3 regions of the Ferdinandcohnia sp. QZ13 genome follow, and region 3 is predicted to be linked to each of the others. Evidence: predicted binding sites of a transcription regulator. Region 3 holds the regulator's gene; each other region holds the start of a gene.
The links. The regulator Rex, encoded in region 3, represses fermentation and respiration genes when NADH is low (regulators of the CRP and FNR family bind a similar motif). The targets are predictions, from matches to a motif close to TTGTGAAATATTTCACAA.

Region 1 (3,284 bases), on a different contig from region 3:
TCCCAAATCGGTGTATTACTCCGTTCATCTAACTGAAAATACAAGCAAAACACCCCTTTCAGTAGTTCTATGTCAACCGTGCTTTGTGTGTATTATATCATATAGTACACTTAATACATTAAATCACATACATCATCATGTCAATATACGTTCGCCTATTTTTATAAAATTTGTATTTCGCTCACCGAATCTGTTCTGTTACACTAGAAAGGTGTCACTTACATTCGTGCTATGTATAGCACCACAAAAGGAGAATACATATGTCTAAATTCGAAAAAATGCTTGAAAAATATGCTGATTTAGCTGTTCGCGTTGGTGTTAATGTTCAAAAAGGACAGAATCTTCTTATAAATGCACCTATCTCAGCGGCAGAATATGTAAGGAAAGTTGTAAAAAAAGCCTATGAGGCAGGAGCAAGAAATGTATACATTGAGTGGAATGATGACGAAATTACACGCACACGTTTTGACCTGGCACCAGATGAAGCATTCCTTGACTATCCAATGTGGAAGGCAAAGGGAATGGAAGATCTTGCGGAAAACGGAGCAGCCTTTTTATCAATCATTTCCTCCAATCCAGACTTATTAAAAGGCGTCAATCCTGAGCGCATAGCCAATGCTAATAAAACGGCAGGTAAGGCACTTGAAAAATATCGAAATTACTCTCAGGCTGATAAAATCAGCTGGTCTGTCATCGCTGTCCCTTCTGAAAGCTGGGCTGAAAAAGTTTTCCCGGATCTGTCAGCCGAGGAGCAAGTCGAAAAATTATGGGATGCCATTTTCCAAGCAACTCGTGTTGATGTTGACGATCCTGTTCAAGCATGGAAGGAACATAACGCAACCTTACATGCTAAGGTTGAATACTTAAACAAGAAAAAATATAAAAAATTACATTATAAAGCACTTGGAACTGACTTAGTCGTTGAATTACCTGAAGACCATGTATGGATTGGCGGCGGTGGCGAAAACGAACAAAACATTGAGTTTGTTGCGAATATGCCAACTGAAGAGGTGTTTACAGTTCCCAAAAAAGATGGTGTAAATGGATATGTCAGCAGCACTAAGCCACTTAATTACGGTGGAAGCCTAATCGATCAATTTACTTTAACCTTTGAAAATGGACGAATCATTGATGTGAAGGCTGTAACAGGTGAAGATACCTTAAAACGTCTTATCGAAACAGATGAAGGTAGCCACTATTTAGGTGAGGTTGCACTTGTTCCACATAGCTCACCTATTTCACAATCAAAAATTCTTTTCTACAACACGCTTTTTGATGAAAATGCGTCTAATCACTTTGCGATTGGTAATGCCTATGCGTTCTGTATTGAAGGTGGAAAAAAGATGTCACGTGATGAGCTTGTGAAGAAAGGTGCAAACTCAAGTATCACACATGTCGACTTCATGGTAGGCTCAGGTGAAATGGACATCGACGGCATCACTGCCGATGGCAAAATTGAACCTGTTTTCCGCAACGGAAACTGGGCTTTTTAACAAAGATGCACCATCAGGGATTAGCTCCCGATGGTGCTTTTTTTATTCCATCAACCCTATCCACATGCAATTACAACCAAAAATTTTTATCATTGATACTATTGATATTCTGTTGGTATTGTGTAAATATAGATGACAAGACAGGTGTAATTCCATGCCCGTATACACATGATTTTTTTAACGAAATATGCCTAAGTTTGTGAAATTATTATCAAACTTTATTAGGTAAGGAGGCAAACTATGAATCTATTAAAATTACGAAAAATGCTACAGGTATTTTTACTTGAGGATATTGGTGAACAAGATGTCACTAGTCAATCGATTTTTCCGCTTGAGCAAACCAGTCAAGGAGTGTTCATTGCGAAAGAAAATGGAATTATTTCCGGATTGTCCATTATTAAAGAAGCTTATCATTTGTTAGATCCTTCTATTAAAGTCGAACAACGTTTTTCTGACGGTGATCGAGTTTCAGTTGGTGATACCATTGCAACTGTTAGCGGCCCCACTGCTCACCTGCTTACTGGTGAAAGAGTCATTTTAAATCTCTTGCAAAGAATGAGTGGAATCGCAACGGTCACAAACAGATGTGTGGAGGCTTTAAACGATCCTACCATTCATATTTGTGACACTAGAAAAACCATTCCAGGACTTCGGATGCTGGATAAATATGCAGTCGTATCCGGCGGTGGCAAAAACCATCGATTTGGCCTCTATGATGGTGTCATGATTAAGGATAACCATATTGCTTATTGTGGGTCCATTACAAAAGCGGTTCAAGCCGTACGCGAAAAAATCGGTCACATGGTAAAAATTGAGGTTGAAACGGAAAACGCAGAAGAAGTTTTAGAAGCGGTAAATGCCGGTGCGAATGTCATCATGTTTGATAATCGTAGCCCGGAAGAGGTAAAGGAATTTACACAGTTAGTACCAAAAGACATTATCACCGAAGCCTCTGGAGGAATTACCTTAGATAACTTAGCAACCTACTCCGGAACAGGTGTCCAGTTTATTTCATTAGGATTTTTAACACATTCGGTTAAAGCCCTAGATATTAGCTTACAGGTAAAAGAAGGAAACAAGAAATCCCTCTGATTTAAAAAGTTGAGTGTAGATTCATAATCAATAAGATCACCCATTGGGGGTAAACATAATGTCTCACAGAAATTGGACTTTATCTTTCATTTTAATAGTAAGTAGTTTACTACTGGCAGGTTGCATGAATAAGGTCGGCGCGGTTGCTGTCAATACTTCAGACGATATTCGAACGACCATCATCGGTGGACGAACAGGTGGTGCATGGTCTGTTTTTACAGAAGGAATCGCTGAATCGATTCGTCGAGAAAATAAAGGATCGCTGATTACGGTAGAACCAGGCGGAATTGTAGAGAATCCTGCGAGTGTCGGAACAAACACTGTCCCATACGGAATTTCATACGCTATGACAGCATACGCGGCATTCAGTGGAACAGAACCCTATAAAAAAGCCTATCCAGATATACGGGCAATCAGTGTTGTCATCCCTGCTAACTATTATCAGCTGATTGCGCGAGGTGATGTGAAATTTGATTCATTAGATGAGGTCATTGAAAAGAAAGCTCCGATACGACTTGCTGTTGACCAGAGAGGTTCTGCTGGTGAAATCATTACTAGAGCAATACTACAAGAATACGGGGTAACTTATCAAGACATTGATTCGTGGGGTGGTTCTGTGGATCATTTAAGTGGGTCAACGACATTTGAATTGATGTCAGACAATCGAATCGATATGACAGGAGATGCCGTGTCTGTTCC
Region 2 (3,284 bases), on a different contig from region 3:
GCAGTCCCATCTACAATTGACACGCTTAGTTGTGGAATAATAATCATGTCAATGCTTTTCGGATCGAATGCACAATGGAAATACTCCACCGATAAACCATGTTGTTCGGCATGCTTTCCTACCTTTTTCATCAATGTTGACTTCCCGCTTCCTGGTCTTCCTTTGATGATATAACGTTTTTCATATTCTTCTGTAATATTATCGATAAAATTCACTGCACCCTTTGGTGTTGCTGCTCCAAAAAATCGCTTCCGAATAGTCGGGTTTTCCTCCGCCTCAAAAGGCTTGCTAAAAATTGTATCAATTAAATTTTGAAGAACTGCATCCGCCTTTTTAAAACTCATGGAAGAGACATAAATATCCTCACGCTTTAAATGAACTTTCTTTGCTTCTGCAAACGTCTTATAAGCATTTTCAAAGTTCTGCGAGATATCATCCGTTAATTCGATGATTTCATTCTTATATTGCATTAAGTATTCATCATTACGGTATTGACCAAGGTCTATTACCTTTTCGACAACTCCGGGGTATCTAGGCTCAATAACATGTGGTGCCGTTCCGTCTACAAATCCTAATTTACGTTCTGGAATCACAATTCCATCTATAGAGTGATTATCTGAAGAACAATGTAAGTATTCAAGGTCATAGCCTTTATCCATGAATATAAGACCGATTTTTCTCATGAAGGTAGATTTACCTGTACCTGGTCCCCCTTTTAAAATATAAAGAGTTTCCAAGCCTTTCAATGCTTCATCATACAACGAGAAAAAACCTACACTTGAATTAGTACCTGCATAATAATTTTTTATTTTTGCCATATAAACTGCTTACCTCCTTGTAGACATTCGCCTATCTTTAGACTATGGCGAAGGAGCAATCTATGTGATTACAAATCTAAATTTTTTTCACTTTGTCACCAAGAAAGTTAGTTTAGCAATATAATGACTGTTTGATTACCAAGAAAAATATCACTATTCAAAAATAATGATTATGTGGACTTCTGATCGTTCTTCTGTACATTTATATTGATCTGAGTGATTACTGCATTCCCGCATTTGAAACATCTTTCTTTGTTATTTAGTAAGAGGGAATGACATCTTGAACAATAGTATCTAATCATTTGTACACATCCTTTTTCCTATAGAATATGTTTGCGTTTCCAAGACTGTTATTGCGTTTGTCACAAATTATTCAAATATTTTCCTACCCGAATGTGATAAAAATCACTGTTTTACTAAGTTTTCACTATTAATATAGTGATTAGATTAGGAATGAACAATTTGTGAAATGCTCAAAATCGTCTAGATTTTAACAAATTGTTTTGTATGATGAAAATGTAAAACGTTGCATAAGGGGGTCGTGATGAATGGCTAAGACAGAGCTTACGAAGACAAACCAAAAAACTAAAATTGAAGATGAAAAAACTTCTTTAAAAGGGACATTGGCATCTGTATTATTACTTGGACTTTTCTTAATTTTATCTTGGCTAGCTGTCTTTTTCTTGTTCTTAGATCGGGTGTAATAACACTTTCTACTAAGAAAGCGAGGCAAGTCTTTCATTTGAGTGACTTGTACTATTATATGAAAAAAATATAGAAAAAGAATGTGAAATTTGAAAGGGGAAGAAGCCATGCATTTGCATAAATATGAAAAAATATGGCTCATTTTTGGTATTGGAATCCTATTTGTATTTCTAGGAGTTGTTGGTGTTGGTGCGTTCGCAATGGGCCATCAACCAGCAAGTAGCATTAAAACAATTGATCCAGAAAAGGTTTCTGAAACAGCACCATTTGACAATCCTGGACTCGTTCATATTGAAGGAAACAAATATGAATTAAACCTTGTTGCTGAAGCATTTGCTTACACACCTAACACCATCCAAATTCCAAAAGATGCAGAGGTAACAATTAATGTAGCAACAAAAGATGTTGTTCACGGATTTGCAATTGCCGGTACAAACGTCAACATGATGGTTGAACCTGGATATGTGAGCAGCTATACACAAACATTTTCTAAAACAGGCGAATTTTTAGTGTTATGTAATGAATATTGTGGAGCTGGGCACCACTTAATGATGGCAAAAGTTGAGGTGACCGAATAATGGTAAATTCAAATGTCAAGGTAGACAAAAAAGATGCAAAACTAGCAATGGCACACTTTTATGTAGCCTTTATCGCTTTATTTTTAGGTGGAACGGCTGGATTACTTCAGACACTTGTACGTTCAGGTAAATTTACATTACCTGCAGGAATTGGCTATTATCAATTATTAACTGTTCACGGAGTATTATTAGGACTTGTTCTTACTACATTTTTTATAATTGGATTCTTATTTGCGAGCATTAGTAAAACAGCAGGCACCCTTTCAGCAAAGGGCCGTTTAGCAGGATGGATTGGTTTTTGGACAATGACTATCGGTACTGCTTCCACAGCAACTACCATTCTTTTAGGTGAAGCATCTGTTCTTTATACATTTTATGCTCCCCTACAAGCACACCCATTCTTTTATATTGGACTTGCGCTTGTAGTAGTAGGTAGTTGGATTGGTGGATTTGCAATGTTCTCCCATTTTGGTAAATGGAAAAAAGCAAATCCAGGTAAAGTTACACCTTTATTAAGTTTCATGGCTATCATGACAATGATTTTATGGTTGGTTGCAACACTTGGTGTTGCTGCATCCGTGCTTATTCAATTTATTCCATGGTCATTTGGTTGGGTTGAAACAATCGACGTCCTTATCAGTAGAACATTATTCTGGTATTTCGGCCACCCGCTTGTATACTTCTGGTTATTACCAGCATACATGGCATGGTACGTTGTTATTCCAAAGGTTATCGGAGGTAAAATCTTTTCTGATGCACTTGCAAGATTATCTTTTATTTTGTTCTTACTTTTCTCAATACCGGTTGGATTCCACCATCAGTTGACAGAACCTGGTATTGATCCAAACTGGAAATACTTACAAGTTGTTTTAACTTTCATGGTTGTTATTCCGTCATTAATGACTGCATTCTCATTGTTTGCATCGTTCGAACTATACGGAAGATCAAAAGGAGCAACAGGATTATTTGGTTGGTTTAGAAAGCTTCCTTGGGGAGACGCTCGTTTCCTAGCACCATTCGTTGGTATGTTATTCTTTATCCCTGCTGGTGCAGGAGGTATTATCAACGCAAGTCACCAGATGAACCAAGTGATTCATAATACAATATGGGTAACAGGACACTTCCACTTAACCGTTGCAACAACCGTTCTGTTAACATTCTTTGGAATTGCCTACTGGTTAAT
Region 3 (3,284 bases):
CGGTTGTACATATGGATTTCACACATATCCTCATCTATACTGCAATGGGCTTTACCTTTGCATTCCTCTATGTACAAACAAAACGAATTATTGTACCGATTTTTGCACATGTAGCGATGAATACATTTGTTGTAGTGGTTCAGACGGTTTTTGCAGATGATATAGAAAGGATCATGAAGCAAGCCGAGAAGCTGCAACAGACATTTATTGGGGGCTTTTAATTTATGCGAAGAACTTCACCTTTTGCGATGGGCATCATTTACGCATTAATGGGAATCTTATTTACTTATATTGCAATTAATAGTGCAACGGAGACAGTCTGGAACTTTTCCACAATCTTACTTGCAGTTGTCGCAACATTTGACTTTGGTGTGGCAATTAGAATGTTTACCCTTCACTTCAAAATAAAAAAAGTGACTAAGGAAAAAAAATAACCTCAAAACGAGGTTATTTTTTATTGTCTAGCTTCAGCGCCTAGCCCCTCGAGGTCATAAGCCAATCCGGCAAGAAGGATAAAAGGCATCCTTCACGTCGGCTTTTCTTATGCTTGTCGGGGCTGAGCAAGGCGCTTCCGCTTTTCTCTATTATTCCATACTATTCGCTGCCATCATTTCCGCTTTTAGCACTTTTCTGTAGGCACTTCTTGATACAAGAATACTGATTTCATATAATCCGAATAACGGCACCGTAACCATTAAATGAGAGATTATTTCAGGAGGCGTAATCAGCCCTCCAATTACTAATAGAACGAAATAGGCATATTTTCGTATTTTCGATAAAAACATCGGTGTGACAATTCCAAGTCTGGTTAGGAACATGACAACTACCGGCAACTGAAACAAAAAGCCAAACGGTAAGGTCAGCTGCAACAGAAATTGAAAATACTCATTAATTCCGATGACCTGATTAATATCAAGGCGGTCCGCTAACCTCGTCATAAAATTCACAACAAATGGGAATAGAATGAAATAGGAAAATGACACCCCTACTAAAAACAAGACTACTGAAATCGGAATATAACTCAAGGTTACCTTTCTTTCCTTTTCATACAGGCCTGGACTGATGAACGCCCATAGCTGATAGAGTAAAAAAGGAGAGGAGATAACAAGTGCAATAATAAAGGCAAAATTCATATATATTTTAATTGGATCTGTCATACGGAAAGCGTTCATTGTCAGTTCCTTTGCTTCCTCCGCATTTTGCAAGTAAAGAATGACCGGCTCTGCAAGAAAAAAGCTTCCTAATGCAACAATGAAGAAGAAAACGACTACATAAATCAGTCGTTTTCGTAGCTCACCAATATGATCGTAGACGGACATTTCTTTTTCGTTCATGTGACTCATCCTATCATTACTTCACATCAGTAGTTTCATTCTTTTTAACATCATCATCGTCATCATCTGCTAAACCTTTTGTTGCGTTTTTGAATTCACGCAATGTATTACCTGCTGCTCTTCCTAATTGAGGTAACTTCTTCGGTCCAAAAATTAGTAACGCTGCAAATACAATCAATAGGATACTACCAAATCCAAGACTTCCCACAGTGAGTCACCTCCCAACAAGTGTAAATTATATTTCTATTCTTCATTCGAATAATGCTTTAAAAAGTAAACAAGTGCTTGTAACTCAACAGCTAAATCAATATGGTGGACTCGAATATGTTCGGGTACATTGATCCTTGCTGGTGTAAAATTTAGGATACCTTTTATCCCTTTATTTACGAGGCGATCTGTAATCGCCTGTGCTACACCAACCGGCACTGTTAAAATAGCAACTGTGACATCATCAGGCAATTCTTTTTCAAGATCATCTAGATGATGCACTTTGACTCCACCAATACTACTGCCCACCTTATTATAATCCACATCAAACGCAAGCTCAATTTTTGTATTATTATTTTTTGAGAAATTATAATGTAAAAATGCGGTACCTAAATTACCAACACCTATTAACGTAACCTTCGTTAATTCATCCTGATCAAGGGTCTTACTAAAAAAGGATAATAAATAATTCACATTATAGCCATACCCTTTTTTTCCCAATGCACCAAAATAGGAAAAATCACGCCTAATCGTGGCTGAATCAACCTTGACTGCATCACTTAGTTCTGCAGATGATACCCTCTGCTTCCCCGAGGCGTGCAGGTTTTTTAAAAATCGATAATAAAGTGGCAGCCTTTTGGCAGTTGCTTGTGGTATTTTTGACTGTTCCAGATTCATGTTTATTCCCCCGCTACTGGCCTTTTAAAATCTCCGTTCTTTCCACCTGTTTTTTCAGCTAAATAGGTTGGTCCAATCACCATGCCTTTATCAACTGCTTTACACATATCATATACAGTTAACGCACAAACTGATGCAGCCGTAAGGGCTTCCATCTCTACGCCGGTACTACCCTTTGTTTTAACTGATACGGTAATATGTAAAGTATATTCATCTTGGGTCGTCCAACTAAAACTGATATCGACGCCCTTCAATGCCAACGGATGGCACATCGGAATTAGCTCGGATGTTTTTTTAGCTGCCATAATACCGGCAACCTGAGATACCGCAAGTACGTCCCCCTTGCGAACCTCATTATTTATGATTTGCTCATAAATCAATTTATTTACAGTAATACTTGATTTTGCAATCGCTGTACGAACAGTATCAGATTTCTCTGTAATGTCGACCATTCTCGCTCGCCCCTGCTCATTAAAATGGGTAAATGATGTCATATATCGAACCCTCCCATAAACTATACACTATTTTACCACATCTGTCTTTGAAACGTGTGTGAACATTATCATTGCAGTTGCTCTATTAAGATAATATAAGATACACTGTTGTTAGAAACAAGAGGTGAAATAGTATGATTTTACTACAAGTAAATCAGCTCAAAAAATATTTTGCTGCTGATCTTATTTTATCGAATATAAAATTAGAAGTACAAACTCGCGACCGCATTGCCATTGTTGGTCGAAATGGTGCTGGAAAATCTACTCTACTAAAGATCATTGCAGGACAGATGTCCCATGATGGCGGTGAAATTATTAAGCCAAAAAGTGTCACAATCGATTATCTCGCACAGGACACTGGACTTGATTCAACCCTTACCATTTGGCAAGAGATGCTTACCGTCTTTGCACCCTTACAGAAACTAGAAAAGGACTTACGAAACCTTGAAGTAAAAATGGGAGACCCCTCTGTTTTTGAAAATCCAGCTGATTATCAAAAACTCCTTGAAGAATACGATCAACTCCAGGTCGATTTTAAAGAACGGGGTGGCTATCAATATGAAGCCGACAT

Region 1: nadC (carboxylating nicotinate-nucleotide diphosphorylase) is a predicted target of Rex. The motif match lies at 1,691-1,708, and genes of this name have one in related genera.
Region 2: RGU12_RS14105 (cytochrome c oxidase subunit 2A) is a predicted target of Rex. The motif match lies at 1,335-1,352, and genes of this name have one in related genera.

What each region holds. Positions count from the first base shown of each region.
Region 1 covers NZ_JAVIVW010000001.1:996,035-999,318, forward strand. The annotation lists gene RGU12_RS04815 (GntR family transcriptional regulator) at 1-44, opposite strand, end outside; gene RGU12_RS04820 (aminopeptidase) at 261-1,493, shown strand; gene nadC (carboxylating nicotinate-nucleotide diphosphorylase) at 1,734-2,585, shown strand; gene RGU12_RS04830 (TAXI family TRAP transporter solute-binding subunit) at 2,644-3,284, shown strand, end outside.
Region 2 covers NZ_JAVIVW010000015.1:90,478-93,761, forward strand. The annotation lists gene RGU12_RS14100 (PRK06851 family protein) at 1-818, opposite strand, end outside; gene RGU12_RS14105 (cytochrome c oxidase subunit 2A) at 1,367-1,522, shown strand; gene RGU12_RS14110 (cytochrome c oxidase subunit II) at 1,631-2,101, shown strand; gene RGU12_RS14115 (b(o/a)3-type cytochrome-c oxidase subunit 1) at 2,101-3,284, shown strand, end outside.
Region 3 covers NZ_JAVIVW010000002.1:43,526-46,809, forward strand. The annotation lists gene RGU12_RS11820 (CPBP family intramembrane glutamic endopeptidase) at 1-221, shown strand, start outside; gene RGU12_RS11825 (YdiK family protein) at 225-434, shown strand; gene tatC (twin-arginine translocase subunit TatC) at 585-1,334, opposite strand; gene RGU12_RS11835 (twin-arginine translocase TatA/TatE family subunit) at 1,351-1,542, opposite strand; gene RGU12_RS11840 (redox-sensing transcriptional repressor Rex) at 1,578-2,219, opposite strand; gene moaC (cyclic pyranopterin monophosphate synthase MoaC) at 2,222-2,713, opposite strand; gene RGU12_RS11850 (ABC transporter ATP-binding protein) at 2,848-3,284, shown strand, end outside.